One region of the Corynebacterium yudongzhengii genome, then DNA from elsewhere that is predicted to be linked to it. Evidence: predicted binding sites of a transcription regulator. Region 1 holds the regulator's gene; each other region holds the start of a gene.
What was found. Region 1 encodes LexA, which represses DNA repair genes until DNA is damaged. Its sites were predicted from a motif close to CGAACANNTGTTCG; they were not measured.
Positions count from the first base shown of each region.

Region 1 (7,684 bases):
AAAATCTGAGGCCTGGGGTGACAATGTGTCCCGTGCACCTATGAGTTCGCCGAGATCCATCGATTCCCCATTACGCACGTGCGTAATGCCCGGAGTTTACGAACGGAGTCGACAAACCGCGGGCCAACAGCCTCGCCCCCACACTTTCCCCGTGTGGGATCCTCGCCTCGATTACGCACGTGCGTAAAAGGCAAAGGCCCAAGGCGACAATGTGTCTCGTATACCTATGAGTTCGCCGGGATCCATCGATTTCCGATTACGCACGTGCGTAAACCCCGTCCGCACTATGCCGCGGCATAGTGAGCCCGCGACTGTTTCCACTCGCGAGGTCGCTGCGTTGGCCCTGTTATGAACGAAGAGCGAGGGAGCTCGGCCTCGATTACGCACGTGCGTAAAAACCAGAGGACCAAGGTGACAATGTGTCTCGTCTACCTATGAGTTCGCCGGGATTCATCGATTCCCCATTACGCACGTGCGTAAAAATCAGACGCCTGAGGTGAAACTGTTTTGCCTACACACTTATTGGACTCGGAATCCAACGACTTCTTAGACCCGGAATCCAGCAACTTAGTGGACTGAGGTGAAAATGTGACTCCCGGAGTCTAACTCCGGTGAGAGCGTCCGATAGTTTGTGTGCGGGGGGTGGTTTACAGGTAGTCCGCGAATCGGTCTGGGTATGCCACAGCTAGTTGGTTGATGGCTTGTTTCCAGCCATTGGCCTTCGCTCCTTGAACATACCCGTTGCACTCAACGGCACGCTTGGCTTGCTTCGCGCGTTTGGCAACGCGTTAGTCTTCGATGGTGCACATCATCAACCAAAGCGTCTTCAGTGCTGCTGTATCGTTCGGGAACTGGCCCCGGTTTCGGGTAGCTTTACGCAGCTCAGCATTGAGTGACTCGATTGAATTCGTGGTGTATATCACCTTGCGCGCCGCTGGCGGGAACTGCAGAAACCCCACGAACCGTTCCCACGCATCACGCCAGATATTCACCGACTGCGGGTACTTCTGGCCAAGCTCAGAGGTTTCGAACGCATCTAAGCTGGCACGGGCGGTATCTTCGTTTACGGCCGTCTAGATCGCACGTAGCGCACTGGAGACGGGTTTTCGGTCCTGATAGGACACCCACCTATTCGCCGCCCGGATCAGGTGCACGATGCAGGTTTGTACCATCGAATGTGGCCAGGTTGCCTCCACAAGCTTCCGGTAGACCTTTAAGACCATCACAGCAGACGATGAAGACATCCTGGACGCCACGGTTGGCCAGATCTGCGCACACAGATGCCCAAAAGGCGGCACCTTCATTATCAGCAATCCACAAGCCCAGGATGTGCTTGATACCGTCTATGTCGATGCCCACCGCCATGTAGCACGCCTTGTTGACTACACGGTGGCCATCGCGGATCTTCACGCGTAGCGCATCAAAAAAGATTACTGGGTAGAACTCGTCGAGTTGACGGTTCTGCCAGATCATCACCTCGTCTAAGACTGCATCGGTAATCGTGCTGATCGTATCCGGGCTCATATCCACCCCCAGGGTGGAGCCAAGATGGTGCTGAATATCACGCACTGTCATCCCACCGGCGTACAGCGAGATGATCATGTCATCGAGCTCTGTCAGCCGGCGTGAGCCCTTGGGCACCATCTGGGCAGTAAACGTGCCGGAACGATCCCTGGGCACGATCCCTTCCAACGCGCCGTGCCCAGAATTGACGGTCTTGGTCTACGACCCGTTGCGGTGGTTACTACCCTGTGTTGGTTCAACCTGGGCCTTCATCGTCCGGTCGGAATGACCGTAGCCCAAATGGGCATCCATTTCCGCCTGCAAAACCAGCGTTAATCGATGCCTGCAACAGGGCTTTGACCAGGTCGCTGGCGTTATCGGTGGACGTCGACAACTCGCCAATCAGCTTGGCGAGCTCAGGATTTTCCATCAGCTTCTCGCTGATCTCGTTGACCTTGTCCTGGTCATGGTTTTTCTTCGTTGTCACCGTTGTCATTATCGGTGAAACTCCTTCTGGATCAGAGCCTCACACACAAATTTCCTGACACCCTCACTCCGTCGGTTTTAGGCGGGCCCGCACGACTGGAGCTCCGCTCGCCGCCGCTCCTCAAATTTGCCCCGACCAATTACGCACGTGCGTAACGCCCGGAGTTTAAGAACCAAGAGCCGGCGATCCACAGACCGTCGAACACCCCCGTCTGGGCCCCTAAACAAAACTACGCACGTGCGTAAAACTCGGACAAACTATGCCACGGCATAGTCCAGCGTCCCGCACGGATCCACCCGCAGAGCCACCCCTGAAAACTCCTCTCACCTTTACGCACGTGCGTAAAAATCAGGGGCCAAGGTAAAAATGTGCCCCAGGTGGCCCAGGCCAATCGGCCTTTCAGTCATCCCCCATTACGCACGTGCGTAATCCCAACGGATAACCCGCCACAACCTTTACACCTGACTTCGGTTGCGGCGACGCATCAAGCGGATCTCGGATTCGAAGTCTTCCGCGCTTTCGAAAGACTTGTACACAGAGGCGAAGCGCAAGTAGGCGACTTCGTCGAGTTCGAGGAGGGGCTCCAGCACAGCGAGGCCAATGTCGTTGGCGTCGACTTGGGAGCTTCCCTGGCCGCGCACGGTCTCCTCAACCTCCTGGGCGAGTTTCTTCAGCGCGTCATCGGGCACATCTCGGCCCTGGCACGCGCGGCGCACGCCCATAATCAGCTTTTCGCGGCTAAAGGGTTCGGTGATGCCATTACGCTTCACTACGAGCAGCACGGCCTTCTCTATCGTGGTGAAACGGCCGTGGCAGCTGCTACATTCCCGGCGCCGGCGAGTGGAGGTGCCGGCATCGATCACACGGGAATCAATGACCCGGGACTGTTCGTTATGGCAGAAAGGGCAGTACACGGCGAACAGCCTCCTCGGTATCGGTCACTCACATGGTGCGATACCTGAGTTTAGTGCCCACTGACCGCAATCAAGGTCTCGGCCGTCTGCTGGGACACCGGCGCCTCCCCCTGCTGGAAACCGAGAACAGAGCCGACCACCAGTACAAATCCACAAACGGTGCCGAGCAGCATTCCGCGACCAATTTCGCGCCGTTGTTCGAAGCGATCCCGCTCTGCGACCTGCGAAGGCGACTGGGCGGTAACCTGCGGGTTTGCCAGTCTCCTACTCAGTGTCCGAACATGTCGTCCACGGCTGGGGACAGCCGCGGTAACGTCCGCATCCCACACCGAGGCAGAGGCTGCCGGAGAGGGACACACAGTACGGGTACGATACGCCGTGGTCTGGGAGTTCATGGTTCTCGCCTTTCCTTTCGTTGTGGTTCGCCGGCAGACTATCGAAGCCAGCGGACACCACATTCATCAATGCGATTGTATGTTCGATTATCGTTTACACGTTCGAAAGATAGCAGGCGTTCGAAAATCTGTCCACACTTGGCCACAATGTCTCGAACATAAAGGCGGTTTCGTGATAGACAGTAGGTAACGATCCCAGCGACGAGGAGTCCAAATGGCTGCATCCAAGAAGAGCCGCCCCCAGCGCGGCAAACCAGACATGTCCACCCTTTCGCCCCGCCAGCGCCGCATCCTGGAGGTCATCCAGGACGCGGTGGTGCTGCGCGGCTACGCCCCCAGCATCCGAGAGATCGGCGACGCCGCCGGCCTCACCTCCACCTCCTCGGTGGCCTACCAGCTCAACGAGCTCGAGAAGAAAGGCTTTTTGCGGCGCGACCCCAACAAGCCACGCGCCGTCGATATCCGGCACCTAAGCGATGAACGCGAGGCGCCGGCGTCGAAGCCCGCGACCGCCCCGAACGGTGAGCAGGCCTCCGCGCCGAGCTACATCCCCGTCGTTGGCCGTATCGCGGCCGGCTCGCCGATCCTGGCCGAGCAAGAAGTGGACAGCTACTTCCCCATGCCGCAGGAGATCGTCGGTGACGGCGAGCTCTACATGCTCAAGGTCATTGGGGACTCGATGAAGCTCGCCGGCATCATGGACGGTGACTGGGTGGTCGTTCGCGCCCAGCCGGTAGCGGAGGAAGGCGAGTTCGTCGCCGCGATGCTCGATGGCGAAGCCACCGTTAAGGAGCTCCACCGCGACTCCACGGGCGTGTGGCTTCTGCCCCACAATGACGAGTTCGATCCGATCCCGGGCGACGAGGCCGAGATCCTCGGCAAGGTGGTGTCGGTCTTCCGCCGGCTCTAAGCCGGCTCTAAGAACGTCCTCTAAAGCCACACGTTTCCTGGCTGATCGGGGGTAATCGGACACCCCCACTGCCCGATTTCGTGCACACTGGGTCTAGTCCCACAGATCCTAACGAAAGAGGGTGACATGTACGCAGAGGAACGTCGCCGGCAGATCGCTTCGCTGACCGCCGTCGAAGGTCGCGTCAACGTCACTGACCTCGCCGATCGTTTCGACGTCACGGCGGAGACCATCCGACGTGACCTCGCCGTGCTCGACCGCGAGGGAGTTGTCCACCGCGTCCACGGCGGAGCGGTGGCCAGTCAGTCTTTCCAGACCACTGAGTCCTCCCTCGATACCCGCTCGCGCTCGGCGCAGGCGGCGAAGCTCGCCATCGCCCGCGCGGCCACCGAGTACCTCCCCGAGGCAGACGGCGCCCTGTTCTTAGACGCCGGCACCACTATCAACGCGTTCGCGGAGCTCATCGCCGAGCGCGCCCAGCGGGCCCGCTGGTCAATCGTGACCAACTCGCTGCCGGCCGCGCTCAAACTGGCCTCCCACAACGCCCCTGACGTGCAACTGCTCGGGGGTACCGTGCGCGCCATCACCCAGGCCGTCGTCGGGGCCACCGCGCTGCGCACCCTGGCGCTGATGCGCGCTGACGTCGCGTTCATCGGCACCAACGCCCTCACGCTGGATCATGGCCTGTCCACCGCGGACTCCCAGGAGGCCGCCGTGAAATCCGCCATGGTCACCAACGCGCACAAGGTCGTGGTGTTGTGCGACTCGACGAAGCTCGGCAACGACTTTCTGGTGAGCTTCGCCGATACTAACGACATCGACGTCGTGATCACCGACGACCGGGCGCCAGAGTCCTTCGTCGCGGCCCTGCGTGACCGCGAGGTCGACGTCGTTATCGCCCGATAGCCGCCAGCGCCTGCTCGCGGGACTCCGTAGCCCCCGCCGCCGACAGGGCGGCCTCGGCCATCGCGCGGCAGTCGTCGAGATCCAACTCAGCCAGCTGGGCGCCGACCGCCGGCAGCGCATTCGCCGCCGCCGACAGCGACGAGACCCCCAGGCCCGTGAGCACGCACGCCAGCCACGGATCGGCGGCGGCTTCGCCACAGACGCCGACGGGGACGTCGTGACGCTTGCCCGCCTCGCAGGTCATCTGAATCAGGCGCAACACCGCCGGCTGCCACGGGTCAGTGAGGTAGGCCAGCTGTGGCGAGAGCCGGTCCGCGGCCATCGCGTACTGGGTCAGATCGTTCGTCCCGATCGAGACGAAGTCCAGCTCCGGCATGATCGTATCCGCCAGCAGCGCGGCGGCGGGAACCTCGATCATCGCGCCGGCGGTCAGGCCTCGCTCGCGGCAGAGCCCGGCGAACCAGGTCGCCTCCTTGCGGGTGGCGACCATCGGCGCCATCACCCACGTCTGCGCCCCCTCGGGGCGGCTCTCGGCGGCCTGGGCGATCGCGTCGAGCTGCCGCGTCATCAGGCCCTCGTTGTTGCGGGCGATGCGCAAACCGCGCACACCCAACGCCGGGTTTTCCTCCTCCTGCAGCGTGGCATAGGCGATCGGCTTGTCCGAGCCCGCGTCAAGCGTACGCACGACCACCTTGCGGTCACCGAAAGCCTCAAAGACCTGCCGGTAGATCTCCGCCTGCTCGTCGACCGCCGGCTCCTTCGCCGCCGAGAGGAAGTTCAGCTCGGTGCGATAGAGACCCACCCCCTCGGCCTGACTCTTGGCGGAGGCGCGGGCCGCCTTCGGATCCGCGACGTTGGCCAGCAGCTGCATCCGGTGTCCGTCGCGGGTGGCGGCCGGACCCTCCCACTGCGCGATAAGCTTCTCGCGCTCGGCGGATTCCGCCACCGCGGCGCGGGCCTTAGCTTCGTCGACGTCACGGGAGATGGTGCCGGAGGCGCCGTCGACTAGGACCTTCTCCCCGCTCGGGATGTCGCGCAGGCTGGTGCCGGTGGCCACGACGCAGGGCACGCCGAGTTGCCGGGCGATGATCGCGGTGTGGCTGGTGGGCCCACCCAGCTCGGTAACCAGTGCGGTGAAGATCTCGGTATCCAAGCCCGCGGTGTCGGCCGGGGCGAGGTCGTCGGCAAAGAGCACGCTGGGCTCGTGGGCATTGGGCAGGCCGGGTTCTTCTTCCCCACGGAGCTCAGCGATGACGCGGTCGCGCACGTCCTTCAAGTCAGTCGTGCGCTCGAGCATGAGGCCGCCAGCCTTTTCGAACATGTCGATGAACTTGTCAGTCGCGTTGACCACGGCGAACTCCGCGCGCTGCAGCGAGCGGACGTTCTTCTTCACCGCCTTGCGCCAGCCGCGGTCGCGCACCATGCCGACGGTGGCCTTCAGGACTTCACCAGCCTCCCCGACCGCCTCCTGTGCCCGGGCTCCGAGGCGCTCGGCCACGGTGTCGGCGGCCTTTTCGAAGCGGGCGTATTCGGCGTCGATGGCATCCTCGGCAATGGGCTCGCCCGCCTCCGGGAGCTCGGGGCGCGGGCGGACCCAGACCGCAGGTGCGTAGGCGACTCCCGGCACCACGCCGGTGCCCTGAATGCTGTCGTTGGTCACGGTGTGCCTTTCTGTCGCGGTACACAGATTCTCTCTGCCCCAGTCTACCCAGCAAACAGAATCAAAACCGTTCGGACATTTCCGGCATTGACATTCGGACATAAAACCACAATGATGGGAAGTGAGACCCACTACATAACGCACGGAGGCGTCCCGTGATTCTCACACTGACCCCCAACCCCAGCATCGACGTGACGCTGGACATGTCGACCACACTCGTCCCCGGCGAGGTCCACCGCGCCGAGGCCGTCAGCCGCACCGCCGGCGGCAAAGGCATCAACGTCGCCCACGCCCTCCACCTCACCGGGCGTAAAACCACAGCACTGTTTCCCGCGGCGATCGACGATCCCTTCCTCACCCTTACCGCCGAGACCGGGCTGCACCACGACGTGGTCACCACCACCGATCGGGTGCGCACCAACTTCACCGTCACGGAGGCCGGCGGGCGCACCACCAAGATCAACGGGCCCGGCGCGCACTTAAGCACGCAGGAGTTCCAGGCACTCATGGATCTCACCACCCAGCACGCCGACAAGGCAGACATGGTGGTGCTCGCCGGTTCCCTCCCGCCGGGCGTGCCTGCGGATTTCTACGTCGACCTGCTGAAGACCTTGCGTGAGCAAAACCCCGAGCTGCCGGTGGCTATCGACACCTCGGATGAGCCGATCCGCGTACTCGCTAAGAACCTCGCCGAGTCCGCGCCCACGGTGATCAAGCCGAACGGCTACGAGCTCGGCCAGCTACTCGGCATCGACGGCGCCGAGCTGGAGCGCTCCGCGGACGCCGGCGACTACACCCCCGTGGCCCAGGCCGCCCGCGAGCTGGTGGCCCGGGGTATCGACGACGTCGTGGTCACCCTCGGCGCGGCAGGCGCGGTGCTGGCCACCGCCGCGGGTATCTGGCAGGCGT
Region 1 covers NZ_CP026947.1:1,026,036-1,033,719, reverse strand. Annotated here, with positions in the region: partial or broken gene C3B44_RS04755 (IS256 family transposase) at 648-1,999, opposite strand; gene nrdR (transcriptional regulator NrdR) at 2,446-2,904, opposite strand; gene lexA (transcriptional repressor LexA) at 3,514-4,209, shown strand; gene C3B44_RS04740 (DeoR/GlpR family DNA-binding transcription regulator) at 4,336-5,115, shown strand; gene ptsP (phosphoenolpyruvate--protein phosphotransferase) at 5,102-6,775, opposite strand; gene C3B44_RS04730 (1-phosphofructokinase family hexose kinase) at 6,931-7,684, shown strand, end outside.

Region 2 (7,684 bases), 920 kb from region 1:
GTCGCTGGATCCGGACACCTGGCTGGCCTTTACCCCGCCGCGTATTCCGGAGCTGTCGCAGATGTCGGACGAGATCGACGACACCCCGCCGGCTCTGCTGGACTGGCCGGTCGCCTTGCAGTTCCCGGAGCAGCGCAGCTTCGATCACTATGCCGGCGTGACCGAGATCCCCGAGTACCGCATCTCGCCGGATGACCCCGGTAGGGAGGCTCTGTCTGGGTTCCAGGACTTCTACGGTGGCGGCGCGATGGCCACGGCGGAGGCCGTCAACACCTCGTATGAGATCCCCAGCTACGCCGCGAACGACTGGCAGCGCGATTGGGGCTCCCTTGAGCGCTACCAGCTGCGCCGCGATTCCGAGGGCAACGAGCCCGATAAGGCCGTAATCAACCATGAGGAGATCGTCCGTTCGGGCCTCTGGCACGAGTCCGACATGAAGATCCGCGAGGACTAATCACTCGGGTTCCTCCTCGGTCTCCTCGGCCGCTGGGAATTCCGCGTCGTCGAAGCTGTCGCCGGTCAGGGCGAGGACCTTCGTCTCCTCCACTTCTTCGAATCCACCCCGATGGAGAATCATCGGGGTGGATCTGTTTTTGGAGAAGAACGTGGTCCCATCGGGGAAGCGGAAGTACACCATCGACCGGTCCCTGTCGTCCAGCTCGACGATGACGACGCCCGCGGTGACCAGCGAGTGACAGGCCGCGCACAGCGGCATCATGTTCCACACGGCCGTGGGGCCTCCGTGGTGGTGACAGACGATGTGGTGCATCTCGAGGAAGCGGGAGTGGTTGCATCCCGGCATGGCGCACTGGAATCCCCAGCGGGCCACGAGCGCGCGGACCTGCAGGTCACTGGCGAGCCGCCGCGGCCGGGAGACCATGATGGTGGTGCCATCGGAGTCGAGCATGTGGGCGCGCAGCATGCCGTTGAAGGCGGCGGCGACGAGGTCTGGAGCGCGGGCGGCCGGGTTTTCCGGCATATACGGCCGGCCGTCTTCCGTCATCATGAGGTTGACTTGGGTGCCGGGCGCTCTCAGCGGGCTGGTGGGGTTCGAGCGCACCATCGAGGTCATCGATAGGAATGCCCCGAGCATGTGCTGCCGCAGCGGTGCACCGAAACCGCTGGCCGGCGGGTTCTCTGCCGGTGCCGCCTCGGGCGTCTTTTCTGCCTCGGCGAGTGCTTCGTCGAGCGCGTCATCGTCGGCAAGGACCTCGGGGTCAATGTCCTCGAGGCCGCGGATGCTGGCTAGCTCAGCGATCTTGAGGGCAGCTTTCAGCGCTGCGCCGTGCTCTGGGTTGAGGCGGAAGCTGCCGGTGAGCCACCCTTCGTCGTCATAGCCGAGGTGAAAGCTCTCCTGCCTGGGCTGTTTATCTGCTTTATCGGCCCCAGCCAAGACGGCTTCGAGTTCCGTGAGAGTCAGTGTCCTGGCCAGTTCGACGAGGCGTTGTTCGTTGTCGCACGTGAGGTGGGCGGAGATGAGGCGGCAGGCGGTGTAGCCGATCTCGCCGTCGAGAAAAGCCTGGCCAGCGAGCTCGAATTCATGCATCAGTTTGCCGAGGCGCAGGTATTCCCAGGCGGTCGATTCTGCGATGCCTAGGTGCCGGCGAAGCCATATCTGCGTCGACGGGGCGCCACGCTCTTTAGCGAGCCCACGGGCGTGAAAATCCGCGAGCGCGAGGATGAACGCCGCCCGGTATCGGGTCATCTCCTGATGGACGTGCGTCATCGTTCGAACGAGTGTTTCTGCGGGCATATCCCGGATTTCCCCCGGTGTATACATGTAAATCCCCCTGATGGCGTTGTCTGCCTGCTTGTTGGACCCTACATTAACACAAAACTAGGACACATGTTCGAATTATATTCACACACATGTTCTAATTCCGGCGCATTTACCGAGCTCAAACATACGAGAGACTATGCGTCCGCATAGTAGTCTTCCCGAATAGATACAGGCGTTCGAAAGGGAGATGACACGGCTTTCAACTATGCTGCCGCATAGTAAACAGCGGGATGCGGTAGAAACTTAGCCCAGAAAAATCTCTGGAGCCTCCGCGGCTCCAGGCGACAACGCTCCGGTAACCGGCTCGTCGTGGCTCTACCTCAACCCCTTTTCTCGCCTGCGGTCAAGGCCCGGACGTGTTTTTCTTGCGAAAACTACCCCCGGCACACGCCGCAACGGCGACATATCACTATGCGGCCGCATAGTGCGCAGCCCTCGCGAAGCCCCACAAGAGCAGTCATGGGGAGCGCTCCCCGTTTTCATTCCCACCCGCCGCCAGCTTTCTTAATGTTGCCCTCGTACCAGTTCTGAAGAGGGCTTGTAGCAGCCCAGAAAGGCCAACTCCCATGACGCAGCCCAGCCCCGAGCAGTCCAACTCGACTGCCGCCAGCCATTACCCAGCCGTCCACTCGTCGGCAGACACGACGCTCTACGACAAAGACGGACTTCCGGTGCACCCGTCGAAGCAGAAGAGTAAATTAGCCGCTTTCCTTCTGACTTTCTTCCTCTCCGGGATAGGAGCGGGTAATTTCTACCTCGGCCAGACCACCCGCGGGATCTTCAGAATCCTGGGGCATCTGGCCACGCTGATCACCCCTATCCCGTGGGTGGGATGGATCATCGGCGGTCTTACGATCATCATCTTGTTCGCGTGGTGGGTCACCGAACTGATTTTCATCGCTACTGGCAGCGGGGGCTACGACAAGGATTCGCGCGGCGTTCCGCTGAAATCATAACCCGCTTTCAGCCTCCACGCGATGCCTCCCCCGCGCCGGCGGCATTGTCTCGCGCCACTGCTTGATCGAGGTAATGGCACCTTTCGTGTAAACATAGGTGCGGTCGCGCTTGGCCTGTCGCCAGGCTCGCCACACCACCCACGCGATGGCCGTGTATTGAATCACGCCGGCGAGCACCATCGTCGCGAGCGCCACCGAGTTCGAGCCCAAGTAGTTCCACAAAAAGTGAGCGACGAAGGCGACCGAGAGCCACCCGAAGACGACACCGAAGCGCCAGAGCAGGCCGCGCCGCGCCGCGAACAGCGCCTGGCCAAGGCCCCAGCCGACCAGCCCGGTCCAGATGATGTGCAGACCAGGACCGGCGAAGACGCGCAGGACCCAGGCGCCGATGACGCCGTCGAAATCCGAATCTGGGTGCAGCGAGGCCAGCATGGCACCGTAGAGGAAATTCTCGATCGTCTCGAAGCCCAAGCCGACGACGGCGCCCGTCGCCAAGCCGTGCCAGGGCCGGTTGAGCCCGCGGAAGGCCAGCAGGATCACCAGCACGCCCAGCGCCTTGGCCGGTTCTTCGGGGTAGGCGCCGCCGAACGAGGCCAGCGCGTCTTCCCAGCCGGCGGCTTGGGCCATGTAGGTCGCGGGACCGGCGGTGAGCAGCACGATCGTCATGCAGAAACCCGCGCCCCACATCAGGGACGCAACCATCCACCACAGCGTCTGCCCGAAAGGCAGCCTCGGCCAGAAGGGCGTCAGCCGCAGCACCAAGAGGATGAGCGCTAGGTACCCGAAGGAGAACACGAGCCCCATCCCGGCCGCGGTGGTGGAACCCAGGAACCCGACTATCAGGTTAAAGGCGATGAACGGAACCGCGACCACTGTGGCGAGAATCGCGAAGACCAAAAACGTACGGCTCATAGAAACTCCCACGATTCGGACAGAGATTCCGACAGCGACCCCGCCCCGAGTTCCTCCACCGCGGCGGCGAGTTCGGCGGGCAGGGGTTCGTCGTGAAGCGCCCGCCACACCCCGTCGGTGATCGGTAGGAACCTGTCGCTCGCACCGACGTCCTGGACCTGCGCGTACATCGTGCGCCCGCCGTCGATCTCGGTGAGGATGCCGATGCGGTGCGTGAGATCGTCGAAAAGCACCAGCGTGCCGCCAACGTTGATCACCTCTCCGTCGGCCTCGACGAAGCCCGCCGAGCTGGCGCTCATCATGCGACGGAGGGTGCGCTCACGGTCGGCGACCTGGTCGTGGATGATGGATTCGACGAGCACGTCGCCGCAGTCATAGCCGAACATCAGCATCGCTTCGAAGTTGCTGGCGCAGCGCAGCTGCTCGCCGCCGACGGTCACGGGGATTTCGATGTCATGCGACGCCGAGGAGAGTACGACCGGCTCCCGCTCGGTCTGCGCCTGCGGGATCGCTAACATCAGCGCCCACGGAACGCCCATCAGCACCGTGAAAAACGCCACGATAATGGCGATATAGCTGAAGGTACGACGAGGCTTCAGCTGGTATCTACTCGCAGTCACGGCGCGCATACTGCCACAGCCTACCCGGGCCAGCGCCTATTATCGGGGCCATGGATGATCTTTACCGCTACGTCAACGGACCTTGGCTCGATAAGCACGTGATCCCCGACGACCGCGGCGTGGACGGCACCTTCCACCAGCTGCGGGACACCGCCGAGAAGCAGGTGCATGGCCTCGTGGAGACGGACACGGGCCGGGCTGGCACCCTCTACGCCTCGTTTATGGACACCGCCGGGGTCGACGCCGCCGGGCTCGCCCCGCTTGACGACGACCTCGACCGCCTCACGGCCCGCGATGTCACGGAGTTCGCCCGTCGCCTCGGGGAACTGGAGCGCCGCGGGGTGGGGGCGCCGGTGACTTTTTGGGTCGAGAAGGACTCGGGCTCGGAAGACGCCATCGCGTATGTGGTGCAGTCGGGCCTCGGGCTTCCGGATGAGGCCTACTACCGCGACGAGGCACACGCGGAGACGCTCGAGGCGTATCGCGAGCACGTCGCCACGATGCTCGGCTTCCTCGACCCGGCGCGCCTGTTCGGGCTGGACGCCGCCACCGCCGCCGAGCGCACCGTCCGCTTGGAAAAGGAGATCGCCGCAGGTCACTGGGATGTGGTGGCCTCTCGCGACGCGGTGAAGACCTATAACAAGGTCGAGCTGTCCTCGCTGCCGGGCATCATCCAGGAGCTGCTGCGCGCCGGTGGGATGCCCGCCGGCGAGGTCGTCAGCATGATGCCCAGCTACCTCGATCACCTGGCGTCGCTGCTTAGCGACGACCGCCTCGCCGACTGGCAGCTGTGGGGCACGTGGCACATCCTGCGCTCGCGGGCCGGCGTGCTGCCGGAGGAGGTCAGCGCGAAGAACTTCGAGTTCTACGGCACGCGGCTGTCCGGTGCGAAGGAGCAGAAGGCCCGCTGGAAGCGCGGCGTTTCTCTCGCGGAGTCGCTGGTGGGCCAGGAGATCGGCCGGGTCTATGTGGATACGTACTTCCCGGCCAGCTCCAAAAAGGAGATGCTCACGCTCGTCGATTACCTGCTCAAGGCCTACCACGAGCGCATCCAGGCGCTCGACTGGATGACCGACGAGACGAAGCAGAAGGCGCTGGAGAAGCTCGCACAGTTCCGCCCGAAGATCGGATACCCCGACAAGTGGCGCTCCTACGAGGGCCTCGAGTTTCAGTCCGCGGGCGCCGACCTTCTCGATAACGTCCGCGCCGGCGCTCAGTATCTGCACGACTATGAGCTGGGCAAGATCGGCAAGCCGGCGGATCGCGACGAGTGGGTGACCACCCCGCAGACCGTCAACGCCTTCTATAACCCCGTGGTCAACGACGTGACGTTCCCCGCCGCGATCCTCCAGGCGCCGTTCTATGACCCCTCCTTCGACACCCCGGAGCTCTTCGGCGCGATCGGCGCGGTCATCGGCCACGAGATCGGCCACGGCTTCGACGACCAGGGATCGCTTTACGACGGCCACGGCAACCTCGAATCCTGGTGGAACGACGATGATCGCGCCGCGTTCAACGAGCTGACCAGCAAGCTCGTGGATCAATACGACGGTTTGGTGCCCCAGGTTCTGCAGGAGAAGGGAATCGAGACCCGCGGCGTGAACGGAGAGTTCACCCTCGGGGAGAACATCGGCGACCTCGGCGGGCTAGGCATCGCGGTGGTCGCGTATCAGAAATACGTCGAGGCCCACGGCGAGGACGAGCCCAGCGAGTTCGACATCGCCGAAGGCTCGCCCGATATTCAGGGCCGGAAGTTTACCGGCCTGCAGCGCCTCTTCCTGGCGTGGGCGCGCGTGTGGCGCACGGCGATCCGCCCGGAGATGCAGCAGCAGTACCTGGCGATCGACCCGCACGCGCCGGCGGAGTTCCGCTGCAACCAGGTGGTCGCGAACATCGACGAGTTCTACAAGGCCTTCCCCGAGTTCGCGGAGGACGACGAGGGTTACCTCGCCCCCGCCGACCGGGTGACCATCTGGTAACCGGGTCCTAGTTGAACAGACCGTCGGAAAGCACGAGCTCGGCGATGACCAGCGCGTCATCGTCCGAGTCTGTGTCCGAACCCGCATTCGCCGGCGTCGCCGTGAGGTGCAGGCGGGAGGTGGAGTAGCCCGTCTCCCCGCGGCGGAAGGGGTGCGGCAGGTTGGTCATGCGCAGCTTATAGGACAGCACCTCGCCGTTGACGGTGACGGTGCCCACCGCGCGCTGGCGGGTCGCCTCCGCGATTTGGGCTTCCTCGACGGTGGTCTCCGGCTCGTCGCCGGAGCCCTGCAGCCGGAAGGCGGGCGCGGGGCCGTCGGAGTGCGCGGCGCCGTCGTCACCTTGGACGATGGTGCGGATGATCTCGGTGACGGCCACCGGATCGTGCAGCGCGTTGGTGACGAAACGCTTGCCCAAGATATTGTGCTCCATCTCGGTGAGCGTGCCTTCGGGGTCGATCTCGTTTTCCCGGTAGGTCACCGGAAGCTGGATGAGGCGCTGCCGGCTGGAGTCCTCGCCGCCGAAGTAGATCTCGATGCCCACCTTGCCGGCGGGGTCGACGATCCGGGCGGTGCCGATCAGCGTCTTGATGCCGCCGTAGCGGGCGGCGATGTCCTCTTTCGTCGGGTTCAGTTCGGCATCGGGGTAGATTTCTGCGGTTCCACTCATGTTCTGCCTTTCCGAGACGTCTCTTGTATCCCACCCTAGTGTGACGTCGCGCGCTACGCTGGGGCCCATGACTCCTCCCCCGAAGCTCGAGCCAGGTTCGCCAGACGATGATTACCCCTTGAACGAAATGGGCGCCGACAGCTTCCACGTCGGTGGGGTGCGGCGCACCCTGCCTCCCGAAAAGCAGCTGGAGCAGCTGCTCAGCTATATGGAGGCACACTACGAGCTGCCCGATTTCGCCCCGCCGTGGAAGGGCGGCAGCGGGGACCCGGGGCCGGCGGATCGCTACGTCGGAAAGCTTCCGGACCGCATCACCCACGCCGCGATGCTCATGCTCGGTTCGGCCGTCGACCACGCGATGCCGGGCGTGGCTTATGGCCGCGGCGTGGACACCGAGGAGGTGCCCGAGCTCAACGGTCTGATCATGCGCCCGCCGAACCCGAGCGGGAAGTGGGTCATCAGCCTGCATTCCGGCGGCTGGTGGCGCGGCGCGGGCGAGGCGCTGGAGTTCCAGTGGCGCCCGGAGGTCGCCGCGGCGGCCGCGCTGTCGAATACGACGATCCTGGATCTCGACCATCCGCTCGCCCCGGCCGCCAGCCTCGCAGAGATCGACGCCACCGTCGCCCGCGCTCTCGACTGGGCGCGCAGCCAGGGCGCGAAGCACGTCACGGCCTGGGGTTATTCCTCGGGCGGGGCGCTGGCTGCGATGCAGGCCGCGCGTGCCGACGCCCTCGTCCTCACCTTCCCGGACCTGGCGTCCGTCGACAACC
Region 2 covers NZ_CP026947.1:103,276-110,959, reverse strand. Annotated here, with positions in the region: gene C3B44_RS00535 (arabinosyltransferase domain-containing protein) at 1-454, shown strand, start outside; gene C3B44_RS00530 (HNH endonuclease signature motif containing protein) at 455-1,726, opposite strand; gene C3B44_RS00525 (TM2 domain-containing protein) at 2,347-2,736, shown strand; gene C3B44_RS00520 (PrsW family intramembrane metalloprotease) at 2,731-3,648, opposite strand; gene C3B44_RS00515 (hypothetical protein) at 3,645-4,277, opposite strand; gene C3B44_RS00510 (M13 family metallopeptidase) at 4,319-6,247, shown strand; gene C3B44_RS00505 (CG0192 family protein) at 6,255-6,914, opposite strand; gene C3B44_RS00500 (alpha/beta hydrolase family protein) at 7,042-7,684, shown strand, end outside.
Region 2: C3B44_RS00530 (HNH endonuclease signature motif containing protein) is a predicted target of LexA. The motif match lies at 1,840-1,853, and genes of this name have one in related genera.

Region 3 (7,684 bases), 1.1 Mb from region 1:
TTTACGTCTACCGCCGGGCCGGCGATCCGTGCTTGATCTGCGGTACGGAGATCGAGCACACGATGCTGCAGGGTCGGAATCTGTTTTATTGCCCGCGTTGCCAGAACGCGCGTTGCCAGAACGTATAAGTCACATAAGTCACACCTGGACCAGAATCTGCCCCCGGCTGCGGGAAAATTGGGTACTTTCGTTCCCTCCTTGCTGTTGACCCTGTTCAGCGCCTGTGTGCAGGGTTAGCCTCCTAGATATTCCCTTTCAGGATGCCCACAGGACACCGAGACCTAGACAAGGAGAATTCGTCCATCATGACCCGCACTTCCCGCGCCGCCGCGTTCCTCGCGGCTGCCACCATGGCCCTGACCGTCGGCACCGGTATCGCCAACGCCGAGACCATCGAGCACACCTACCCGGAGACCCCGAAGCTCAACCCGAAGCTGCCGATCGTCCACACCTACCACGGCTCGGACCACCTGCGCGCCAACGTGCTCAACCCGGAGCCCGTCTGCAACTCTGGTGAGGACTTCCGCACCACCGTCTACAAGGTGACCGACAACTTCACCCCGGCCGGCACCATCTCCACCACCAACACCTCCAACGGCACCATCCCGCTGACCCAGGACCTCAACCGCACCCAGTCGGTCTCCCTGAGCGTCAACGGCGGCTACGCCCAGACCACCAGCGCCAACCTCGGCGTCAAGGACGACAACTCCGAGGCCGGCATCTCGCATGAGATCGCCAGCAACATCGGCGCCGACTTCGCCTACGAGCTGTCCTGGACCGCCGGCCAGACCATCGGCCCCTACGACGTCCCGGCCGGCCACACCGGTGAGGCCACCTACGGCTTCCGCGTGCTGCACATGTCCGGCGTCCAGCAGTTCTGCAAGGCCAACGGCACCTGGTCCACCCCGACCGCCTGGAGCGCCCTCGCCCCGATGAAGAACGAGGTCCAGGTCTCGATTTACGACGACCCGGCCGACGCCCCGCGCGACAAGGGCGGCCCGGAGCACCCCGAGTTCAACAAGGTCGAGCCGGTCCGCGGCACCGAGGCTCCGGACTTCTCCGACGTTGAGGCCAACGAGGCCCTCGACCTCGAGCCCCGCCTGACCACCGCCGCCGGCAAGTCGGAGGGCTTCGCTGGCGTCGTCGCCCTGCGCGTCAAGAACGTCGGCACCGAGCGTTACGACGTCTCCCAGAACCCCGTCCGCTTCCGCGTCGAGGTCGGCACCGTGGAGGGCCCGGAGGGCGTTGACCGCCTGAACACCGCTGGCCGCTTCAACGGCGCTCACGTCCAGGACTTGGGCTTCGACAAGGCCTCTTCCACCCGCGTCTTCGAGGTCACCCTGTCGAACCCGATCGACCCGGGCCAGGAGGTCCTGCTGGGCAACCTCAACTTCGGCGACGGCAACACCTCCCGCGGCCGCATCATCAACGACATCACCGTGACCCAGATCGGCCGTGCCGCCGGCGATACCTCCACCGACAACGACTGGAACGTCAACTCCGCCGACATCACCTACACCGATGGCGGCAAGAAGCACTCCGGTCGCTTCTAAGGAGTACGTGAGGCAGACGCCGCGGGCGCCCTCTGGCTAGAATTGGTGAACATTTCTAGTCGATGCTGAGTAGAGGGCGCTTACGAACGTGGCACTCAACAAGTCTCTCCGCACGGTCTATCTGACGCTGCTGGCTGTGGTGGCGGTTCTCGTCATCGCCGTCGGCAGCGTTTTCGCCTACCCGCTCGCCGGCATCATCTTGACCTTGTGCCTCATCGGCCTGCTGGCGGCGGCGAACTGGCGCCCGCTGATGAGCGCGGTGTTGTTCGTCGTGGCATTCGTCGTCGCGATCATTCACCCCGAGCTGACCAGCCTCATCGACATCCTGCTCGCGCCGATCATGTGCCTGGTCGTCGCCTGCCGCCTGCCGATCATCCACACCGTCTGGTTCGTCCCCGTCATCACGGTGCTGGGGCTTTTCGATACTAACCAAAGCGCCTGGATCACCGACCCCGTCGCCGTGAGCGTCTGGGTCGTCGTCCTCTTGCTGGCGGTGCTCGTCGGCCGCATCGTGCGCCAGCGCGAGCAGGTCCGCGCCCAGATGGCGGAGAACTATCGACGCCGCCGCGCCGAGCTCGCCCGTGCCCTGCACGATTCGGTGGCGGCCTCGCTGACGAACGTCATCGTCCGCGCCGAGGTCCTGGGCCTCAAGCAGGCGGGCGGCGATCCGGAGAAAGAGCTCCAGCTGCGCGCCATCATCGAGGATTCGCGGCGCTCGATGGGGCAGGTCCGCGAGCTCATCCGCGTGCTGGAATCCTCCGACACCGAGAGCCTGGAGCGCGAGTTCACCCCGGCCGAGGCCGTCTTCAGCGACGAGTATCGACGCCTCAGCTCCCATGGCTTCGACGTCCGCGCCAACACGGCGCCGTCCGTGGTGCTCACCACCGATGCCCGCGCGTTGGTGGAGGACTTCGTGCGCGAGGTGGCCACCAACATCATCAAATACGCCCCGGCGGGCAGCGCGGTCATCATCCACCACGTGGTCCACGACGGCCACTACCTCCTCGAAATCACCAACGACACCGACCCAGTACCCGAACACACCGACCAGGACATGTCCACGCACCGAGGGCTGCGCGATTTGAGCGAACGCGCAGCTCACCTCGGCGGGCGCCTGGAGGCCGGGGCAAGAATCGGGCAGTGGACCACGGTTTTAGAGCTCCCGGCATGACGGATCGCTCAATAGGGCTTATCATTGCCGAGTAAAAGTGATCACTGAGATCAACCACAGTTTTCATATAGGGGACATCATGCAGAAGATGAAAAAGAACCTCACCCGCATCCTCGTCGCCGGTGCCACTGCGGCCGCCGTCGCCACCGCGCCGCAGGCCAGTGCGCTGTCTTCCCACGCGGACACCTCCGTCGTGAAGAAGCAGGCCGCCGCTGACTACTTCGGCTGCCGCTACTACGAAAACGTCTGGTGCCGCTTCCTCTAAATCGCCGCCGTGGCTGAGCACATCCGAGTCCTCATCGCCGACGATGACTGGACCATCCGGGACGGCTACACCGCGTACTTCTCGCTCGCCGACGACATCGAGGTCATCGGCACCGCCGGCAACGGGCGCGAGGCCCTCGAGCTTATCGACGATCCCACCACCGACAACGTCGACATCGTCCTCTCCGACATCCACATGCCGGAGCTCGACGGGCCTGGCCTGCTCGCGGAGCTGCGCCGCCGCATCGATGCGCCGGCCACCATCGCGATCACCGCGCTCGATACCGACGAGTCGCTGGTGCAGATGATCACCGGGGGAGCGGTCGGTTACGTGCTGAAGTCGGCCCCGCCGGCGCAGCTTATCGACGCGGTGCGCGACGGCTACCACGGCGGCACAGCGCTCTCGCCGGAGTGTTTGAGCCGCCTGGTCGCCTACGTGCCCCCGGTGAGCCCGAGTTCGTCTCCGGTTCTGCGCCAGGTCGAGGCGCTGGGTCCCACCGAGCGCGCAATTCTCGACGAGCTGTGCACCGGCAAGTCCAACGCGGAGATCGCGGAGGTCACCTTCTTCGCCGAATCCACCGTGAAGAAGGTCGTCTCCAGGTTGATCCGCCGCTTCGAGGTCGATTCCCGCCTGCGGCTGGCCACCGAGGTCCTCAATGCCCGGCGGGCCAACGGGCGCAACTAAAGTCACTGCACGTGGGTATCAGCAAGATTCTTCTGTACTACCAGTTCACCCCGATCGCGGACCCGCAGGCCGTCATGCTCTGGCAGCGTGACCTCTGCGAATCGCTCGGGCTCAAAGGCCGTATCCTCATCTCGCGCCACGGCATCAACGGCACCGTCGGCGGCGACATCGACGCCTGCAAGCGTTACATCAAAAAGACCCGCGACTACCCCGGTTTCAAGCCGATGGAGTTCAAATGGTCGGAAGGCTCCGCCGAGGACTTCCCGCGCCTTTCGGTGAAGGTGCGCGAGGAGATCGTGGCCTTCGGCGCGCCCGAAGAACTCGAGGTCGATTCCCACGGCGTGGTCGGTGGCGGTGAGCACTTGAGCCCGGAGGAGGTGCACGAGCTCGTCGATAAGCGTGGTGACGACGTCGTGTTTTTCGACGGCCGCAACTCCATGGAAGCCGAGATCGGACGCTTCCGTAACGCGGTGGTGCCGGATGTCGAGACGACCCGCGACTTCATCGCCGAGCTCGACTCCGGCAAGTACGACTGGATGAAAGACAAGCCCGTCGTCTCCTACTGCACCGGCGGGATCCGCTGCGAGGTGCTGAGCTCGCTGATGAAAAACCGCGGGTTCGAGGAGGTCTACCAGATCGACGGCGGCATCGTCCGTTACGGCGAAAAGTACGGCAACCAGGGCTTATGGGAGGGTTCGCTGTATGTCTTCGACAAGCGGATGCACATGGAGTTCGGCGACGGCGACGCCGCCCAGCTTGGCCACTGCGTGCACTGCGCGGCGCCGACGAACACCTTCCACAATTGCATCAACGAAGACACCTGCCGCAAGCAGGTGTTGCTTTGCGACGACTGCGCGTCACACACCGCCACCGCCCACTGCGGCCGAGCCGACTGTGCCGAGGTGGCCGCGCGGCTGGCCGCGCAGGGCTAAGAGCGCGGCGGTGGTGCTCGGGGTCATTACGCATGTGCGTAATGACCGAAGGTCCGGCCCCGGGAGGCCCTTGGGGTTAGTCCGCGTTGATGGTATCCGAATCATCGAAACTCAATGCCCCATCCTCCAACACCTCCACCACGGTCGGCACCTCCACCGGCTCATCCAAACACGACGCCTCCCCCAGCTGTTTCATCGGCAAACGACGCGCCTTCGAGGCATACACCTCACCCGTGCGATACCGAAACAACCACACACCAGAGCTTGCAGGCACAAGCTCCAACAACCCCGCCGTCACCAACGCGTGACAAAAACCACACAACGGTGCCATATTATCCGGTTTCGTCTTCCCATCCATCGACCACGGATGCACATGATGAAACTCCATAAACTGCGTATGGCGACACCCCGGAGCCGCACACTGCATCCCCCAGCGCACCAAAATCGCCAACGCCTGCGCATCGGAGACAAACCTGCGTTTCGTCGTCATCATCAACGGCACACCCTGGGTATCTAAGAAATGATCCCGCAACTCACCATTAATGACCTCCGCACTCAACGCCTTTTCACTAGGAACCGGAAGACCCGGCAAAATAGACTGCCCATCCTCGGTCTGAATCAAATGCACCTGAGTACCCGGGGCTCGACGCTTATTCACCGGCGAGGAGCGGGCAATATTGATTAACCCCAAAAGTGCGGGCAACAACTGCGAGGCACTCGTCCTGCCATACCCACTGACCGACGCTACCCGCCTTGTCTCTGAATCACCGTCACCATCAGCGCCGGCACCATCAGCGTCAACACCATCAGCGTCAGCGTCACCGGTGGCAGCACCAGAGGCCTCGCCCTTCTCACCGGCATCGTCGATGACCTCGGCAACCGGAACGGATTCTGCCCCGTCTTCGGCGGCGAGGGCTTCAGCTTCTGCTTTCGCTAACTCTTCACCCAAGCGTTCATCGTCGCTGAAGACTTCGGGGTCGATGTCATCGAGGTCGACGAGGTTGGCGAGTTCCCCGATTTTCAACGCCGCCATGAACTTCGCCCCCAACATCGGATCCAGATCACCGGAGAACCGGATACGCCCGTTGTGTTTATCAACCCATATCTTAAACGTATTTTTCCTAGGGGCATCGTTGTTCCGGTTGTCTCTTCGGGTCATGAGGATGCGTTCGAGTTCCCGGTAGGAATACTCCTCCGCCAACAAGAGCAACTCGATTTCGTTGTCTTTGTTCAAATAGCTGCTTAACAGGCGGACGGTGGAGTAGGTGATTTTGCCGTCTTCGAAGGATTTCGCCACATACGCGAACTCCAACAACAAGCGTGCGACTCTTAAGTAGTCGTAGGCGGTAGTCGGTGCGATATCAAGGGCACGTGTCATCCAGTCCGCGGTAGTCGGTGCCCCGGCTAGACGGGCAAGTTCGCGGGCATCAAAGACGGCGAGTGCGAGGAGGAATTGGGCTTTGTGGTGTTGCATCATGGCGTAGGCGGTGGTGATGCGGTCGAGGAGTTCGTCGTTGGTGAGGTTGGTGTGGTCGTCCATGAATAACCCCCGGTATTAGTTCATGTGTTCGATGTGGTTTGTACACTAGAATATGGGGTGGACACTGACCCCCGACGGGGGTAAAAGCCGGGGGTGGGAACGCCGGTAGAAAGGCTACTAGCAGTGTAAATACACTAGCCGTTCACGTGGATCCTCAACGTCCCGCGCTCGCACACAAGCCTCGAGGAGGCACCTTTAGGCCAGCGCAGTGCTCCTGAACACTTTCGAAAATGTAATCGGCACCCCGCATGTTGGTTCGGGGTAGGTGATAGCGGGTGTCCGTGTGGTGGGTGCTAGGGTTCCGGCTACCTGGTAGCACCCCTAGGGCGTGTCTGACAATTTCTTCAGCTAGGTCATGACGGCGATAGTCATCACGCCGGCCCGGTAGACAACCGCGAGCTTGTCGTACCGGGTTGCCACACCCCGCCACTGCTTGAGGTTGCCGAAAACCGTTCCACCACGTTGCAGCCCTTGTAGGACTGCGCATCGAACGTCGGTGGACGCCCACCCTTCGAGCCTTTCCGCTTCCGGGCGGCGATCACGTCCTTTTTCTCCGGGATCGTCGCCGTGATCTTGTGCTCGCGCAGATACCTGTGCACAGCCTTCGATGCATACGCCCTATCCGCGCGCAGTTCATCGGGCCGGGTGCGCGGTCGGCCCACCGTCCCGGGCATCCGCAGGCGTTTCAACAACGGGATCAGCACCGGGCAGTCACCGCGGTGGCCCGCAGTGACGATCATGGTCAGGGGCATGCCGTGGCCGTCGACCAGGGCGTGGACCTTGGTAGACAGACCACCCCGTGATCGGCCGACCGCGTGATCAGGCGGCTCGGCCAGCGGGTTGTTGTAATTCGACAAAGCCCCCTGTGACCCGCGTGATGTTCGTGGCGTGCTGATGGGCCCGGGTGATCGTCAAAGTCCACCGACACCGACCAGTCGATCAGGTCTTCCGTATCGGCCTGTGTAGGAAGTCGCTGAAGGATCACGTCCGAGGTGTCCGTCCTTGGCCATCCGGTTGTGCCAGGTGTAGACCGTCTGCCAGGACCCGAAGCAGGCGGGCAGGTCACGCCGCGCGATCCCTGCCCGAAGGCGGTAGAGGATGGCCTCGAGCATCTGCCGGGGATCGGAGAACGGTCGGCCTTTTCTCCCCGTGCGACGGGGCAGAAGCTCTTCGACCATCTCCCACTGGGCATCACTCAACATGTGAAAACGCGACACGGGAGCCAGGGTCCCATGCCACGCTTCCCTCAATTGTCAGACACGCCCTAGCCCCTTCGCATCTCTGATGCGGAGATCCCAGGGTTTGATGTTTCCTGTGTCGGCCATATGGAGGGGAATTCTTCTTGGGTACACAGAGGCTCCGGCGATACGCCTGATTTCACGGCGTGTGGCCCCGCGGAGTTTTTCTTACCGGAATGTGCTTGCTGGAGTGTTTCTCGCATCGTGGCGGTCAGCCGGAAAAGAATTGCTGGATCGCCGTCTTGGGCTGCTGGGCTAGGTGAAGAAACACCATCTACGCGTCTATGCCGCGGCATAGTGC
Region 3 covers NZ_CP026947.1:2,451,934-2,459,617, reverse strand. Annotated here, with positions in the region: gene C3B44_RS11315 (Fpg/Nei family DNA glycosylase) at 1-128, shown strand, start outside; gene C3B44_RS11310 (hypothetical protein) at 306-1,553, shown strand; gene C3B44_RS11305 (sensor histidine kinase) at 1,642-2,724, shown strand; gene C3B44_RS11300 (hypothetical protein) at 2,804-2,989, shown strand; gene C3B44_RS11295 (response regulator transcription factor) at 2,999-3,673, shown strand; gene trhO (oxygen-dependent tRNA uridine(34) hydroxylase TrhO) at 3,685-4,605, shown strand; gene C3B44_RS11285 (HNH endonuclease signature motif containing protein) at 4,682-6,145, opposite strand; gene C3B44_RS11850 (transposase) at 6,517-7,002, opposite strand; gene C3B44_RS11845 (transposase) at 7,057-7,347, opposite strand.
Region 3: C3B44_RS11285 (HNH endonuclease signature motif containing protein) is a predicted target of LexA. The motif match lies at 6,371-6,384, and genes of this name have one in related genera.

Region 4 (7,684 bases), 450 kb from region 1:
CGGCGTGGATTATTGCCGAGCGGGTCCGATCATTTCCCGCAAGTGCGGTGTGCCGGAGCTTCATCGCTATGAGCTCATCGGCACCAGTCTGGACGTCTCGCGCGTTCGAGACATTATGACTTCATTTTTAACCGAAACATCGTCTCTTCCCCTAGGGGCACCATGATTGAGAAACTTGCCGAATCAACACCCATTCGCGCGGCGACGGTAACTCCCCCGCGCTACCGTGTGGACCGCTCCGCGAGGCTGCGGCCGATCGACTGGAACAAGCCCATCGACGAGAAAGACCTCGAGGTATGGCACCGCCTCACGGCGAACTTTTGGCTGCCGGAGAAGGTTCCGCTGGCCAATGACCTGTCGTCGTGGAACTCTCTCAGCCAGCAGGAAAAGGACACCACCCTCCGGGTGTTTACGGGGCTGACGATGCTCGATACGCTGCAGGCTTCCGTGGGCGAGATCAGCCAGATCCAGGATGCCAAGACCGAGCACGAGGAGGCGATCTACACCAACATCGCCTTCATGCAGGCCGTTCACGCCAGAAGCTACTCATCGATTTTCTCGACGCTGTCGAACAGCGCGGACATCAATAAGGCCTACCGGTGGGTCATCAACAACGACATCGCGCAGAAGCGCTGCTCGCTTGCGCTCGAGCATTACTACGGCGACGACCCACTCAAGCGCAAAGCGACCGCGACTCTGGTGTCATCGCTGTTGCTCTACCCCGGTTTCTACCTGCCTTTGCATTGGGCGGCGCGCGGCAAACTCATGAACACCTCGGACATGATCCGGCTCATCCTGCGCGACAAAGCAGTGCACGGCTACTACTCCGGATACAAATACCAGCGCGGGCTGGAGAGACAGTCCGCGGGGCGCCAGGAAGAGATGCGGCGCTTCGTCCAGGACATCAGCGACGAGTTCTACGAACTCGAGGTGGCCTACACCAAGGAGGTCTACGCGCCACTGGGGCTTGACGACGACGCTATCCGCTTCGTCCGCTACAACTGCAACAAGGCGTTCATGAACTTGGGCTACGAGGAAAAGTTCTCACTCGAAGACGCGGTGGTCAAACCCGAGATCCTCGCAGCCCTCGCCCCAGATTCGACCGAGACCCACGACTTCTTCTCCGGTTCCGGCTCCTCCTATGTCATGGGCGTAGCCGAAGACACCGATGACAGCGACTGGGATTTTTAGGTACCGGGGCTTTCTCTGCACACACTTTTTGCACATACTTCACCGAAAGGAAACCATGACTTATAACGTCTCCGTGCTCGTAGGCAGCCTGCGCCGGGAGTCCTATGCGCGCAAAATAGCTTTGAGCTGCCTGGACTACTTCCCGGATGCCATCGACGCGAAGATCGTCGAGATCGGCCACCTGCCGCTGTACAACTTCGACTACGACGATCCTTCCGTCACGGACGTTTCCACTCCCGATTCCTATACGCAGTTTCGGGCCACAATCAAAAACTCTGACGGGGTTCTCTTCGTCACCTCTGAGAACAACCGGACCATCCCCGCCTACCTCAAAAACGCCATTGACATCGGCTCCAAGCCCAACTCTGACGTCGCATGGAAGGGGCTGCCGGCGGGCATCATCAGCCACTCCGTCGGCCGCATGGGCGGCTATTCCTCTCAGAAGAATCTCCGCCTCGCACTGTCTTACTTCGACATGCCGACTCTCGGTCAGCCGGAGATCTTCCTCGGCCAATCGCCGACTTTGATCGACAAGGATCGCCTGGCCCCGGAGCGCACCGTCGCATTCGTTCGCGACTACATCACGCGCTTCAGCGAGCTCGTGACGACGACTGCCGGTTCGCGGTTATGAGTGGATGAGGCCGTCTAGTGCGTTCGCAAGCGAGTCAATGTGGGCAGCGGTGTGTGTCGCCATGAGCGTGACCCTGAGGATCGCGCGGTTGCGGGCGACCGTGGGGTAGCGAATAGCCGGAACGAAAAATCCCTGCTCACGAAGGCTTTCTGAGACTGCTACGGCGTGCTCCTCACCCCCGATGGGAATGGGAAAGATCGGGGTCTCCCACGTCTTCCACCCCAGCCGATGAGACAGGTGATCTATATTCGCGCGGAGAGCTCCTAGCGGGCTGGCGCTACCGGCGATGATGTCGAGGGCCTCCGCAATGGCGGCACAGGTGGCTGGCGCGGGCGAGGTGGAATACACATAGGAGCGCGCCTTCTGGCGAAGGAGCTCGGTTAGCGCCGGAGAGCCGGCGACTACTGCCCCTTCTGCCCCGAGGGCCTTCGAGGCAGTCGCCACCAACACATCGGGGGCGTCGTTGTGGAGCTGGAAGTGCTCGACGATGCCACGTCCCGACGCACCCAGGGTTCCGGTGCCGTGGGCGTCATCGACCATCACGGCAGCCTCGTGGGCACGGCAGATCGCCATCAGCTCGGGTAGCGCAGCGACGGTGCCGTCCATGGAGAACAGGCCATCGCTTACCACTAAGCAGTTGCGGTCATGGTGTTTGTCGAGCACGCGCTCGAGCGCGCCCATGTCTCGGTGGGGATAGACTTCTACCGCCGCGCCCTGGGCTTTCGCGAGGCGGCAGCCGTCGATGATGCTGGCGTGGTTGCGTTCATCGGAGACGATCACTGTGCCGGGTCCCGCGAGCGCCTGGAGAGTGCCCGTATTCGCTGCAAAGCCGGAAGAAAACAGCACCGCCTCGGGGTAGCCCAGAAACTCCGCGAACACCCGTTCCACCTCTCGGTGCGCACTGGTTGTCCCCGTGGTCAGGCGCGATCCCCCGGAACCGGCACCGAAGAAGGCTCCGGCGCGGGACGCCGCCTCTATGACACGTGGGTGCTGTGCCAACCCCAGATAGTTCGAGGAGCTGAAAAGCACCATGGTGCGGGAATCAATCACCGCCTCGGGGGTGGGCGCTGAGGCGAAAGTCGCTGGGATGCGCTCCAGCCCTCGGCGCCTCCAGGAGTTCAGGGATTGTTCTGCGGACGCTTCCAGCCATGTCATGCTTGCATACTAAGCCAATGCTGAACGATGTTTAATTACTGTTGGCGGGGGTTCTGGTGGGAAACCTGCTAGAGGATATGTTTTGGTTCGGGGTCTGCTGGGTTCCTCTTCCGCGCCTTGGTTCTGGGGTGTGCTTTATTAGGGGCTGGCACGCTGCTGTGCGCGTCGACGTTGGAGAGTTTCGGCACCGTATTTTTGTTTTCCGGCCTTGAGAAGCTGTGGCAGGGAACCTGACTAAATGGCCTAGGCCAAGATTATGCCGTGGCATAAACGAAGCACGCGTCGCGCACCCCGTCCACGGGGTGACACCAGGCCATGGAGACGCAACGGCAAACACCATCCAACGTCGATCCCGGTGACGGCGCCGAGCATACGGGAGGCCTTTCGACGCCCCTACCCGCGAACCTGGCTAAACCTGACTAAATGTCCTAAGTCAGGATTATGCCGTGGCATAGAACAACGCCTCGAACAACCCACTCAGGAAACTATGCCACTGCATAGTAAAGAATCTCACGCAGCAACAAAGGACACCCCTCACCGAACAATTGATCGCTACTGAGGTGTCCTTCGCCTACGTCTAGAACGAGATTATGCCACTGCATAGAAAGAACACGCAGCTAAATGGCATAAAATAATTGCCCCCACCCCTTGTTTCGCTTCGGATACCATGTTAGATTTAGAACAAGTGAGCGGACATCAATCAGGGGGATATTTCCATGCTCGCCATCCACGAACTCACGCACCTAGACGATGACAGCCTCGTACAAACGCTGCACCACTCCAACAAGCAGACCACCATCTTCAAAGCCACCCTCATCATTACGCTGGCCACCTTCCATGAACGAGGCCTCGTCCGCACTCACGGCGCCCCCTCCACAGTTGTCTGGATGGTCCGGCATCTCCAGATCGGAGAATCCACTGCTTACGAGTACCTACGCATCGGGTCGGTTCTGCGCGAATACCCTACGATCGCCAGCGAATTCCTTGAGGGCAGCATCAGTTACTCCATGGTGCGCCTTATAACTAAGCACCTCACCCCAGACAACGTCCCCAGAATCCACGAGATCGCTACCTCGATGACCCTGTCTGAGGCCCGGCTGGCACTCGCCGGCATGCGCGAACCCGAAGAAACGAAACGCCTCGAATCACTACGCATTGATATCGATGATGACACCGGCTGGGCCAAAATCACCGCCCACATGTCGGCGGAAAACGCCACCCGCTTCCTCGCCGCACTCAAAATCGCGGAACTGTCCAACTACCGGGACCTGCGTAAGCTCGACCCAGCGATCCTCCAAGATCCTAAGGCACTGGATCGTGAACTGGAGGAAGCAAGCGCAGAGCCTGTCGAAGTACCCGCGGAACTGGAGTCGTCCCCGATGGTGGATGACAATGGCCAACCGCTCGATCCACGCGACGCCACCGGCTACGGGGTACCAATGCGCAACAACCTATTCTCATCATTTCTGGCGATGATCAACATGACACGCTCTAAGCCAATGAACCGGCTGCGCACTCCCGGCGCCCACGTCAATGTCATCGTGAATGAAGAAGGCCGGCCAACGCTACCTGCTATCCCTCAGGCTCACTCACCAGAGTTGGTGGCCGCAATCCTCAACGGGGATGTGCGAGTCCACTTACTCGATAAACACGGCGTACACATCATGATCTCGAAAGCCCAGCGCCTAGTCAGCGATGCACAAGCCGGGGCGTTAATCGCCTTGTGGAACTACCAGTGCGCGATGCCCGGGTGCAATCATTCCCGATTCATCCACTTCCACCACATCAAAGCCTATGCCGAAGGCGGTAAGACTGCGGTGTGGAATCTCATCCCCATCTGTGCCGCCTGCCACTCACTAGTTTCCCTAGGAATAGTGAGCGTCACAATTGATCACAAGAGCCCGAACAGTATTCTCTTCGAATTCCCCGGTGGTCTACGTTTCGCCTCAGAAAACCGCAGCCTTCCGATGCGCATCGAGGACGCTTCCTTCCTCCCCCTCGAACTACCGGAGGACGCCGACAGCTTCGATGACGACGCACTTCCCGCTTTGCCCTGATGACACAACCAATGCCACCTCAAACCAGGGTCCTCTCAGCGCCTTCTCCACACCTCAGCCACCCGGTACGCCTCATCGAGATCCGTCACACTAATACGCGCACCCGCATCGGGGTAGCTACGGATGAGGATGCCGTTCTCAGCGAAATGCCGCTCGAGCTCCGGACCGTTGCTGCCCGGGACCCAGACGAAGTTGCCGTGGGAAGGAGCGGTTCCGAGGACGTCGACAAGGGTTGCGTCCGTTAGCGTGGTGTATCTGTAGCCCGCGGTAAGTCTTGTGCCGGTGTGCATGAAGGCGACCATCGCGGGTACCTTTCGAATCAACTTCTACCTATCCTCGAAAGGAAGTACCCTGCGATGGCCGCTGACCCTCATCATATCGATCCGACCGCGTATCTCGAAGAGCTACTGACTCAAGCGTCCCCAGATTTGATGCGCCAAATGCTCTCGGACTTCATCAACCAAATCCTCTCGGCTCAGGCCGACAGCGTCTGCGGTGCTGACTACGCCACTGTTTCTCCGCAGCGCACCAACACCCGCAATGGCTACCGTCACCGCCAACTCGACACCCGTGTCGGCTCCATTGACGTCGCTATCCCAAAACTACGCACCGGGAGCTTCTTTCCTGATTGGCTTGTGGAACGACGCAGCAGAACCGAACGGGCCCTGACCACAGTGATCGCCACCTGCTACTTAAAGGGTGTCTCCACCCGCAGGATGAACGACCTGGTCGCAACACTGGGGATCACCAACCTGTCGAAGTCCCAGGTCTCTGACATGGCCAAAGAACTCGACATCATGGTCGAGGAGTTTCGAACCCGCCCGCTTGATCAGGGCCCGTACTACTACCTGTCCTGTGATGCGGTGACCATGAAAGTTCGTGAAGGCGGACGGGTAGTCACGACCAGCGTGCTTATTGCCACCGGTGTCAATAACGACGGCTACCGGGAGCTTTTGGGCATGCAAGTAGCAACATCAGAGTCCGTGGAATCTTGGACCGGGTTCTTCCAGGACTTAAAAGCCCGCGGACTTGGTGAAGTCTACCTCGTCACTAGTGATGCCCACCTGGGTATCCAGGCCGCTGTCGGCCAAGTTCTTCCTACTGCCGGTTGGCAGCGGTGCCGAACGCATTTTGCCAAGAACCTTTCCTCGAAAGTTTCCAAGCGCGGGTGGACGACGTTGTCGGGGATGTTTCATTCCATTTTTCAGCAAGCCGACGCCAGGTCCACGTGGGACCAAGCCCGGGAAGTAGTAGAGTTCTGTCACCAGCGTTTCCCAGAAGTAGCCGGATACGTGGAAGAGTCGTTGGATGAGATCTTAGCGTTCACGAACACGCCGAAAGCTGTGTGGACGAAGGTGTGGTCGAATAACCCGACGGAACGACTCAACCGGGAAATCCGCCGGCGTACTGACGTTGTCGGCATCTTCCCCAATCGGGCCGCGGTAGTACGACTCGTCGGGGCAGTGCTCGCCGAGCAGCATGATGATTGGATTCAACAAAAGCGCTACATGTCACTGGCAAGCCTGGAACAAACCCGAAAGCTTATCGTCGCCAACACCGTCGACGCGAGCAACACCGTCACGACCGAGGGAGCGGCCTAATGCACAGCAACCCAGCCCGCGCCGGTCCCCGACACCCCCTCCACTAGATTCCAATGATTCAGGAAGGACAGATACACCACTCCCGCGGACTTGACCGTCGACAAGTACCTGGCGTGCCTGCTTGCGCACTCGGCAGCGGGGGCATATTCGATTCGTTCGACGTCAACTTCAGCTTGGTCGGGTCGGATTTACCCGGCGCGTAGTGAGGAAACAGGCCAAGATCGTCGCGCAGCATGAGACTCCTTCCTGGATGTTTAGGTACTTAGTTGCCGGTCACCATCTGCCACACGGTGACGCCCATGATGATCACGCCAACGATGCCGACGAACAGCGTGCCGGGGCGATTGGCGTAGTGCCGGAAGGCCAGGGCCTTGCGGAACAGCAGGTTGGGCACGAGGTAGACCAAGAACGTCATGAAGATTCCGCCGACAACGGAGATCAGATCGAGGATCGAAGGGTTGTAGACGGCTACCGCGACCGTCGTAACAAAAACGAAAACGTAGATGCCGTAGTTCAGCAGTCGCTGGTCGATCTTCTTCGACGCCTCCGGGGCGACGACGCGCACCAGATACGCGGTCCCCTCCTCGGTGCCGAGCATGTGACCGAAATAGGACGATGCGATGGCACAGAGGGTGATCACCGGCGCGATCAGGGCCATGAACTGGTTATTGTCCTGGGTGGCAAAGTAGGACAGCACAGGCACGTTCGCTTCGCGGGCGGCGTCCATGCCTTCGGAGCCCAACGCGAGCGTGCACGACCAGACGAAGAACATGGTGAACAACACCAGCAGCAGCGCTGTGGTCATCTCGATGCGAGAGACATGCCGCTCGGTGGCGGCGACATCGCCTTTCTTCTCTTTCTGCATATCGAGCGCGAACTGCGAGACCGCCGCCATGTGGCTGAAGGAGAACACGAGCACCGGCAGGATGAGCAGCAGCGATTGCCACAGCGGCGTATCCGACTCATAAGACCAGAAGCTGGTCAGATCCCACTGAGGGATGAGGTAGATCGACACCCCAGCCAAGGCGATGATCAGCGGGTAGACCAGC
Region 4 covers NZ_CP026947.1:577,883-585,566, reverse strand. Annotated here, with positions in the region: gene nrdI (class Ib ribonucleoside-diphosphate reductase assembly flavoprotein NrdI) at 1-166, shown strand, start outside; gene nrdF (class 1b ribonucleoside-diphosphate reductase subunit beta) at 163-1,191, shown strand; gene C3B44_RS02750 (NADPH-dependent FMN reductase) at 1,247-1,822, shown strand; gene C3B44_RS02745 (aminotransferase class I/II-fold pyridoxal phosphate-dependent enzyme) at 1,817-2,977, opposite strand; gene C3B44_RS02740 (HNH endonuclease signature motif containing protein) at 3,694-5,034, shown strand; gene C3B44_RS11590 (hypothetical protein) at 5,070-5,336, opposite strand; gene C3B44_RS02735 (IS256 family transposase) at 5,391-6,635, shown strand; gene C3B44_RS02730 (amino acid permease) at 6,898-7,684, opposite strand, start outside.
Region 4: C3B44_RS02740 (HNH endonuclease signature motif containing protein) is a predicted target of LexA. The motif match lies at 3,516-3,529, and genes of this name have one in related genera.